2 regions of the Serratia sp. D1N4 genome follow, and region 1 is predicted to be linked to the other one. Evidence: predicted binding sites of a transcription regulator. Region 1 holds the regulator's gene; the other holds the start of a gene.
The links. Region 1 encodes PurR, which represses purine synthesis genes. Its sites were predicted from a motif close to CANGCAAACGTTTGCNTG; they were not measured.

Region 1 (5,040 bases):
CCATCTTTTGCAGGGACATTTCCGGTTGCCGGACGAGCTCTAAAAACCGCACTATTCCGGTTAAAACATACTCACAGAATAACATTTTTAATCCGACTATTTCACTATTATATTTTCGCGGTTGGCACTGGATGAATAATAAGTCACACTCGGTTTATTGATGTTTTTTTATACATCAACTGATTGATTTTACATCATAAAAAATGCCATTAACGTTTTCTCACAATATGGATTACTATTTATGAGTTCTACGCTGTTTTATATGGCAAATTTCGGGAATACTGTAGCCCGTTAGATATCTTTTTCGAGGCCAAGGTTGGTAACATTGACATGCGTTTAATTATTACGCTTTTCATGCTGTTGTTCTCACAGCTGTTCTTCAATCTGGCGCACGCTGCGCCAAAGGCACATGTTTCTGCCGAGCAACGTAAGGGGCACGTTAATGAGGCCCGGCCTGACGATCGCAAGAAAAAGAAAGCGGATAAGGCCAGCAAAAAAGGAAAAGCCGTTGCGACTCAGAAAACAGCGAAAATAAAGTCACAGGCAGGGAAGAAAACCACACAGGTTAAATCAAAGAGTAAATCTACCCGCACTGCCAGCGTCAAAGTCACTCCGCCGAAAAAGGGTTACAAGAAAGGCTATGGTCGCCATCGTGAGCCGAATATGGCTACCGCGAAACTGGCCAAGAATGAAAAACCACTGAAACTCAGCCCTGCGCACAAAAAACGTTATCAGCATGCCAAACAAACGGCCATGGCCAAACTCATGAGCCAGATGGGCAAGCCTTACCAATGGGGCGGTTCTTCACCACACACCGGGTTTGACTGCAGCGGCCTGATTTATTACGCCTATAAAGACGTGGTGAAAATCAAAATGCCACGTACCGCCAATGAAATGTATCACCTGCGTGATGCCGCGCCGATCAAGAAAAGCGAGTTGGAAACCGGCGATCTGGTGTTCTTTCGCATCAATAACCGTGGTACTGCCGATCACGTTGGCGTTTATCTTGGTAACGGCAAGTTTATCCAGTCCCCGCGTACTGGCGAAGAAATCCGCGTCAGCCAGTTAGATAATGACTACTGGCAGAACCACTACATCGGCGCACGCCGTGTCGTCACGCCAAAAACTATCCGTTGATTTATTGCGGCTGAGACATAGCCTCAGCCGCCCTTTCCTGCCGATGCTTTAATCAATCAGCCGCTTAACATGCTTTAAACCTTTTTTTCACCCGGAAAGTTGTTAAGATTATTGTCCATAAAAAACACACAACAATTCTGTTTTCCTCCTTCAACCACCGGGTTGGAGGTTGTCGGAATAATAGTGCTGTATATAAAAAGGAGAAAGCAATGTCGTTTGAATTACCTGCATTACCGTATGAAAAAAACGCTCTCGAACCGCACATTTCTGCAGAAACCCTGGAATACCACTATGGTAAGCACCATAACACCTACGTGGTTAACCTGAACAACCTGGTGAAAGGCAGCGAGTTCGAAGGCAAAACCCTGGAAGAGATTGTCAAAACGTCTACCGGCGGCGTGTTTAACAACGCAGCACAGGTGTGGAACCACACCTTCTACTGGCATTGCCTGTCACCACAGGGTGGCGGCGAGCCAACGGGCGCAGTAGCCGCTGCGATCACCAAATCCTTCGGTTCTTTTGCTGCTTTTAAAGAGCAATTCACCGATGCCGCCGTGAAAAACTTCGGCGCGGGTTGGACCTGGCTGGTGAAAAAGGCGGATGGTACGCTGGCGATCGTTAGCACCTCAAACGCGGCAACCCCGCTGACCGGTGAAGACAAACCGCTGCTGACCGTTGACGTGTGGGAACATGCCTATTACATCGACTACCGCAATGCGCGTCCGAAATACCTGGAGAACTTCTGGGCATTGGTGAACTGGGCGTTCGTGGAAAAGAATCTGGCGTAATCGCTGGAGGTTGATAGCAAGGCGCAGCATGCTGCGCCTTTATTATTTCTTGGTATGAATCAGTTCAATGCGGCGATAAAACCGAAAACAATAATCATTGCTAAAGCACAAGCGGTGGTAATCAATGACATCTTCAAATTGGTATCCATAACGACTCCCTATCAGATTGGCTTCACTAAGCATAAAATCCACACGATTAATGCGTCAAATCATTTTCACACAGTTCGTGACTAAAATCTTGTTATCATTTCCCAAGTTATAATGCCGAATAGATCTTCCACTTTGCGTCAATTTGGGACAAAATCCGCAGTTCACAACTGCGTACCGGCAAAATGCCCCTCCTGTTTAAGCGGCTTACGAACTCAGCACTAAAAACTCAGCTTCCGCTTCTCTGGGGAGAGATCTACGCAGGCAAACGATTAACATCATACTTACATGCCATAACATGTGGGTTCAGGAGTCATTCTTTACATGGCAACGATTAAAGATGTCGCCAAACGCGCTGGCGTTTCCACCACCACCGTTTCGCACGTCATCAATAAGACGCGTTTCGTCGCCGAAGAAACAAAAGAGGCCGTTCGGGCTGCGATCAAAGAACTGCACTACTCCCCGAGCGCGGTCGCACGTAGCCTGAAGGTTAACCATACCAAATCGATCGGTTTGCTGGCGACCTCAAGTGAAGCGCCCTACTTTGCTGAAGTGATCGAGGCGGTAGAGAACAGCTGCTATAGCAAAGGCTATACCCTGATCCTTTGTAACTCGCACAATAACCTCGACAAACAGCGTGCCTACCTGGCGATGCTGGCGCAAAAGCGTGTTGATGGCCTGCTGGTAATGTGCTCGGAATACCCGGATGAGTTACTGGGCATGCTGGAGGATTATCGCAATATCCCCATGGTGGTGATGGATTGGGGTGCTGCACGCGGTGATTTTACCGATACCATTATCGATAACGCCTTTGAAGGCGGCTATCTGGCTGGCCGCTATCTGCTGGAGCGTGGCCACCGTGATATCGGGGCGATCCCTGGGCAGTTATCACGCAACACCGGCGGCGGCCGCCATCGTGGTTTCCTGAAGGCGCTGCAAGAGGCCAATGTTGAGGTGCGAGAAGAGTGGATCGTCCAAGGGGATTTTGAACCCGATTCGGGTTACAAGGCCATGCACCAGATCCTGTCGCAGAAACAGCGCCCTACTGCGGTATTTTGCGGGGGCGATATTATGGCAATGGGGGCGATCTGTGCCGCCGACGAACTGGGGCTGCGCGTCCCGCAGGATATTTCGGTGATCGGTTACGATAACGTGCGTAATGCGCGCTATTTCACCCCGGCGCTAACCACCATCCACCAGCCGAAAGAACGCCTGGGGGAAATGGCTTTCACCATGCTGCTGGATCGCATTATCAGCAAGCGTGAAGAATCCCAGGTGATTGAAGTACATCCAAAACTGATCGAACGCCGTTCCGTGGCCGATGGCCCATTTATCGATTATCGCCGCTAATCTCTTCGCTCAACCACTCCTGGTTGAGCGTTTCACTATCTCCTAGATACTCCAGTAGCCAGGCCATCGCCGGTGACTGTGCGTTCTGCTGCCAGGTCAGGCAGCAGGCACTGGCGGGAAACGGCTCCTGCAATTGCAATGCCACCAGTTCACCGCTTTGCACCAATGGCAGTACGCGATGCGCTGGCACCATGCCAACACACAACCCGCTGCGCAGGCAATCTACAGCGGAAACCCAGTCGGGTACGGTAAGCCGCCGCTGATTATCCAATGACCAAGTCACTCGCTTAGGCAAGTTGCGCGACGTATCCTCCAGCAACAGAGAGGGATATGGCCGCAGCTGATCGTTGCGCAGCAAACCGGTCAGGCTGGCCAGCGGATGTGACGCGCTAACGACACACAACCAGTTCATAAAACCCATATCGCGAAAGGCAAAGCCACCGCCCACCGGCACCGCACGCGTGGCACCGATCGCCATCTCGGCCCGGCCATCCACCAGCGCGTCCCACACGCCGTTGAACACTTCCGGTTGCACCACCAGTTCCACATCGGGGAAGTGGCGATAAAAATCCAGGACCAGTTGGCGGCTGCGCTGCGGCTTAACAATGATGTCCACCGCGATTTTTAGCTGCCCGCGCCAACCATTGGCCACCTGCTGACATTGACGACGCGTATCAAGCATTTTTTTGATAACAGTACGCGCTTCTTTTACAAACAGCACACCGGCAGGCGTCAGTTCAACATCACGATGGCGGCGTTCAAACAGCGGCACTGCCAGCCATTGCTCCAGTTGCCGCACGGTATAGCTTACCGCAGACGGCACACGGTGCAGCTCCTGTGCTGCCGCACTGAAACTGCCGGTGCGCGCTACCGCATCAACGACATCGAGTGAATATTCAGACCACATCTTGTTTTGCCTTCAATTTTTTTAACAGCACCTAGCAAATATTACCGTTTCACAAGCAGAGATCCAGCCGGATACACTGGCCGGCGCTAAAAAACCTGCAATAAGAAAATGTTAATGAGAAATACCATGCAAAATTTTGGATTTATGTTTTATCTCGCTGGCCTGAGTATGCTGGGCTATCTGGCCACCGACATGTATCTGCCCGCCTTTGGTGCCATGCAACAGGATTTGCAAATCTCCGCCGGTGCCATCAGCGCCAGCCTGAGTATCTTTCTGGCTGGCTTCGCCTTTGCCCAACTGGTGTGGGGGCCGCTTTCCGATAAGCTGGGCCGCAAACCGGTACTGCTGTTTGGCCTGGCGTTGTTTGCTCTCGGCTGCCTGGGGATGCTGTGGGTGCAAAATGCCGTGCAACTGTGGTCATTGCGTTTCATCCAGGCGATTGGGGTTTGTTCTGCCGCTGTAACCTGGCAGGCCATCGTGGTGGATCGCTATCGCGATGGCAAAGTTAACCGCATTTTCGCCACTATCATGCCATTGGTTGCGCTTTCTCCGGCACTGGCCCCGTTGGTCGGTGCCTGGCTGCTGAACCATATGGGCTGGCGAGCGATCTTTGCGGTGTTGCTGGGTATCGCTGTCTTGTTGTTCGTACCCACTTTGCTGCTGAAAGAGACGGCCAGAATCGTGCCCTCTGCCGATAAAAAGCCCGGCCTC
Region 2 (5,040 bases), 1.1 Mb from region 1:
TTTACGTCGTCCACTTCCACACGCGCACCGGCCTGCAACTGCTCCAGATCCTGGCGCGACAGCAAGCCGTAGTCTGGATCGCTGTCGATAGAGAACATCACATCGCCGTTGCTGGCAACATAAGCGTGATCGCGCGCGATCAAACGCTGGGTGATCTCGATAATTTCATGGATGTGGTGCGTGGCACGCGGCTCTAGGTCTGGGCGCTCGATCAGCAATGCGTCAAAATCCGCATGCATCTCTGCCAGCATCCGCGTGGTCAGTTGATCGCAGGTTTCGCCGTTCTCTGCGGCGCGGCGGATAATTTTATCGTCTACGTCGGTGACGTTACGCACGTAGTTGAGCGAATAACCGAGATAACGCAGGTAGCGCGCCACCACGTCAAAAGCCACAAAGGTACGCCCGTGGCCGATGTGACACAGGTCATAAATGGTTACCCCGCACACGTACATGCCCACTTTACCGGCATGAATAGGCTTGAATTCCTCTTTTTGACGACTCAGGGTATTGAAGATCTTTAGCATCAGGGCATTCCGTGGTGTGCAATGTTGATCGGGTTAATCAACGTATTGAAACCCGAAAGGCTGCGCTAATGCAAGGTTAAGGCCAAGGATTGCTGATTTCAGCGGCAGAAAATCAGAGTTCCGCCCACGGGGCAAGCGGCAAGCTGCTGACTGATTAATTGAGATATGTTATAAAGCCGGTCTGATCGCTCACGTCTCTATATGACACATCACTTCATTGCTAGGACTAAACTATGGTTACTTTCCACACCAATCACGGCGACATCGTTATCAAAACTTTCGCTGAGCAAGCGCCGGTCACCGTTGAAAACTTCCTGAGCTACTGCCGTGAAGGTTTCTACGACAACACCATCTTCCACCGTGTGATTAATGGTTTCATGGTACAGGGCGGTGGTTTTGAAGCTGGCATGCGTCAGAAAGACACCAAAGCAACCATCAAAAACGAAGCCAACAACGGCCTGAAAAACACCCGTGGCACCTTGGCGATGGCGCGCACCAACGATCCGCACTCTGCTACCGCACAGTTCTTTATCAACGTGGTTGATAACGACTTCCTGAACTTCCGTGGCGAAAACGCCCAGGGTTGGGGCTATTGCGTGTTTGCCGAAGTCGCTGAAGGCCTAGACGTGGTCGACAAAATCAAAGGCGTAAAAACCGGCCGCAGCGGCATGCACCAGGACGTGCCAGTGGAAGATGTAGTGATCACCAGCGTCACCATCAGCGAGTAATCGCCGCCGCATGAGCACGCTGTTTATCGCAGACTTGCATTTATGCGCACAGGAACCGGCAATCACTGCCGGTTTTCTGCGTTTTTTACAGCGTGAAGCCGTTCACGCCGATGCGTTATACATTCTGGGCGATCTGTTCGAAGCCTGGATTGGTGACGACGATCCTGAGCCGTTGCACGCCGAAATCGCCGCGGCGTTAAAAGCGCTGCAACAGGCGGGTATCCCCTGCTACTTTATCCATGGCAACCGTGATTTTCTGCTCGGCGAGCGTTTTGCCCAGGCCAGCGGCATGACCCTGCTGCCGGAACAGCAGGTGATCGATCTGTATGGCCGCAGAATCCTGATCATGCACGGCGATACTTTGTGTACCGACGATCAGGCCTATCAAGAATTCCGCCGTAAAGTGCATAACACCTGGATCCAGAAACTGTTCTTGGCTCTGCCGTTGCGCTGGCGCCTGAAGATCGCCGCCAAAATGCGTGCGCGCAGCCAACAGACCAATCAGTACAAATCTGAAGCGATCATGGACGTTAACCCGCAGGCCGTTGAGCAAGCGATGCTGCACAGCAACGTGCACTGGCTGATCCACGGGCACACCCATCGCCCGGCGATCCACCCGCTTATGCTTAGCACCGGCAAAGCCCAGCGTGCGGTATTAGGAGCCTGGCACGTAGAAGGTTCCATGATTAAAGTCACGCCAGAAGCCGTTGAACTGATCCCATTCCCTCTCTGAGTTTCTGCTACAATATTCGCACTTTTGCCGGTGAAAACTGGCGACGCAACCGTTTTCCTCGCCATACACTCATGATATGCTCTACGCCCTCATCCGGCCTGCCGGGCCGACATCTGTACAACGACAGGAGCCATACCCACATGGGATCCAACGCTGCTTCAGCCAGCAATGCTGAGGTTAAAATCGCAATTGTAATGGGATCAAAAAGTGACTGGGCCACCATGCAGTTTGCGGCCGAAGTCCTGACTATTCTCGAAGTCCCGTTCCATGTCGAAGTCGTCTCCGCCCATCGCACGCCAGATAAACTGTTCAGCTTTGCCGAACAGGCAAGCGCGATCGGTTTTGACGTGATCATCGCCGGTGCCGGTGGTGCAGCGCACCTGCCGGGCATGCTGGCAGCGAAAACGCTGGTTCCGGTGCTGGGTGTTCCGGTGCAAAGCGCCGCCTTGAGCGGTGTCGATAGCCTGTATTCGATTGTGCAGATGCCGCGCGGTATTCCCGTCGGCACGCTGGCGATTGGTAAAGCCGGTGCGGCCAATGCTGGCTTGTTGGCGGCGCAAATCCTGGCGCTGCACGACACGGCGCTGGCACAGCGCTTGGCCGACTGGCGTCAGGCGCAAACTGACGATGTGCTGAATAACCCAGACCCGCGGGAGGAAGCATGAAGCCGGTTTGCGTACTGGGTAACGGCCAATTGGGGCGCATGCTGCGCCAGGCTGGCGAACCTCTGGGGATTGCGGTTTATCCGGTGGGAATCGACGCCGAACCGGAAGCGGTGCCCTATCAGAACAGCGTGATCACCGCCGAGATCGAACGCTGGCCGGAAACTGCGCTAACGCGTGAACTCGCCACCCACAGCAACTTCGTCAACCGCGATATTTTCCCGCGCTTGGCCGATCGCCTGACGCAAAAACAGCTGCTCGATCAACTTAATCTGGCCACCGCCCCGTGGCAACTGCTGGCCAGCCACGAGCAATGGCCACAGGTGTTTACGAATTTGGGTGAATTGGCGATCGTCAAACGCCGCGTCGGCGGTTACGACGGCCGTGGGCAGTGGCGTTTGCGCCCGGGCCAGGAAAGCGAATTACCGGCCGATGCCTACGGCGAATGTATTGTTGAGCAAGGGATCAATTTCTCTGGCGAAGTGTCTTTAGTGGGCGCGCGCGGCCATGATGGCCAGTCGGTGTTCTACCCGTTAACCCACAATCTGCATGAAGAGGGTATTCTGCGCACCAGCGTGGTGCTGCCGCAGCCAAACCCGGCGTTGCAGCAGCAGGCCGAGCAGATGCTGTCGGCTATTTTGAATGAGCTGAACTACGTTGGCGTGATGGCGATGGAGTGCTTTATTGTCGGCGATCGCTTGCTGATTAACGAACTGGCACCCCGGGTACACAACAGCGGGCACTGGACGCAAAACGGCGCATCGATCAGCCAGTTTGAACTGCATTTACGCTCCATTCTTGATCTGCCGCTGCCAACGCCGGTGGTGAATACGCCGTCGGTGATGGTCAACCTGATTGGCACGGCGGTGAATCTGCAATGGCTGGCTCTGCCGCTGGTGCATCTGCACTGGTATGAGAAAGAGGTACGCGCAGGCCGCAAGGTTGGGCACCTGAACCTTAACGACCCTCATGCCGCATCGCTACAGCAGGCATTGCAAGCCTTGGCACCCTTGCTGCCAGCCGAATACCAAAGTGGTTTGGCCTGGGCGCAGCAAAAACTGGGTTAATGGTTCCCCTGAAAGGCGAGTAATCCCCCACCTATTCAGCCTCTTCAATCGCCCCCTTTACGGGGGCAAATACCCCTTCACCGTAGCTTTGCCACATTCAACATCGTCTATGCTATTCAGTAGCCAGTCTGTCTCTCCCTGCATCTGAGTCAGGAGTGTTCTATGCCACTTTTTTCGCCCAATATTCGTCAGGCTTGTACTTTTGCCATGGTTGCCCTGTTCAGTACCGCTGCCACGGCCGATATCTTGCTTAACGGTACCCGTGTGATTTATCTGTCGGATGCCAAAGACGTCAATCTCCGCGTCCAAAACGTTGGCTCATCGTCCGTACTGCTACAAAACTGGATCGATGACGGCGATGCTGACGCCAGCCCGGCCGTCAGCAAAGCGCCCTTCTTTTTAAGCCCGCCCATGAGCCAGCTCGAACCGGGTAAAAGCCAGATGTTGCGTATCAACTACATCGGTAACAACCTGCCAATGAACAAAGAGTCGCTGTTCTGGCTGAACGTGCTGGAGGTTCCGCCCAAGGGCCAGGTAGAAGCCGATGCTAAACGCCCGCAGATAGCCTTCCGTAACCGTATCAAACTGTTCTATCGCCCGGCAGGTTTACCAGGCGATGCCAGCAATGCTGTCAAAGCGTTCATCTGGAGTACTCAAGGCCGCCGCGTGCAGGCCAACAACCCTACGCCATATTACGTCTCTTTCGTAAACATGTCGGTCAATGGTAAAAAGCTCGAAGGGACCCTAATGGCCCCCTATTCCACGCAGGTATTAGCTCTGCCAGCCCAGGCTGGCAACAAGGTTAGTGGCAGCTTTGTAAATGATTACGGGTCCATCAGTTCTTTCGACGCGGTGGTTAAATAGCCTCTGTGCGCAGATCAATAGCCAATAATCGGGCAAAGGCAGCGATATCTGGTGGCCGATCGACCGGATTAACCGCCAGCGCACCGTCGATGGCCTGTAAAAACTGCTGGGAATAGCCGGGCAGTTGACGCTGTGCCAAGGGTTGATAGATGTCTTCAATACAGCGCGTCAGGCTGACCGGCGGCAGGCGGCCGGTGATAAGCGTAGACACCAGCGCGCCAATGGAATAGATATCAGACCAGGGGCCGTGGGCATATCCTCCGGTGTTGCAATAGAGTTCCGCCGGGGAGAAGCCGGGTTTTAACACGATGTTGGTCTTTTTCGCGCCATCCGCTGCCAGGAAGCAGGCGGAGCCGAAATCCAGCAAAATCGGCTGATGGTGATCCTCAACCTGAATGTTGTCCCATGAAATATCCCGATGCAGGCAGCCCTGCTGATGCACCGCCGCCACGGTATGCAGCA

Region 2: a site for PurR is predicted at 2,028-2,045, ahead of purE (5-(carboxyamino)imidazole ribonucleotide mutase). Genes of this name have one in related genera too.

The regions. Positions count from the first base shown of each region.
Region 1 is NZ_CM137274.1:2,805,338-2,810,377, forward strand. It holds gene ACX1CU_RS12290 (C40 family peptidase) at 331-1,137, shown strand; gene sodB (superoxide dismutase [Fe]) at 1,347-1,925, shown strand; gene cydH (cytochrome bd-I oxidase subunit CydH) at 1,985-2,074, opposite strand; gene purR (HTH-type transcriptional repressor PurR) at 2,397-3,422, shown strand; gene punR (DNA-binding transcriptional activator PunR) at 3,403-4,329, opposite strand; gene punC (purine nucleoside transporter PunC) at 4,444-5,040, shown strand, end outside.
Region 2 is NZ_CM137274.1:3,945,590-3,950,629, forward strand. It holds gene cysS (cysteine--tRNA ligase) at 1-524, opposite strand, end outside; gene ppiB (peptidylprolyl isomerase B) at 758-1,252, shown strand; gene ACX1CU_RS17725 (UDP-2,3-diacylglucosamine diphosphatase) at 1,263-1,985, shown strand; gene purE (5-(carboxyamino)imidazole ribonucleotide mutase) at 2,126-2,650, shown strand; gene purK (5-(carboxyamino)imidazole ribonucleotide synthase) at 2,647-3,714, shown strand; gene ACX1CU_RS17740 (fimbrial biogenesis chaperone) at 3,877-4,578, shown strand; gene ACX1CU_RS17745 (serine/threonine protein kinase) at 4,571-5,040, opposite strand, start outside.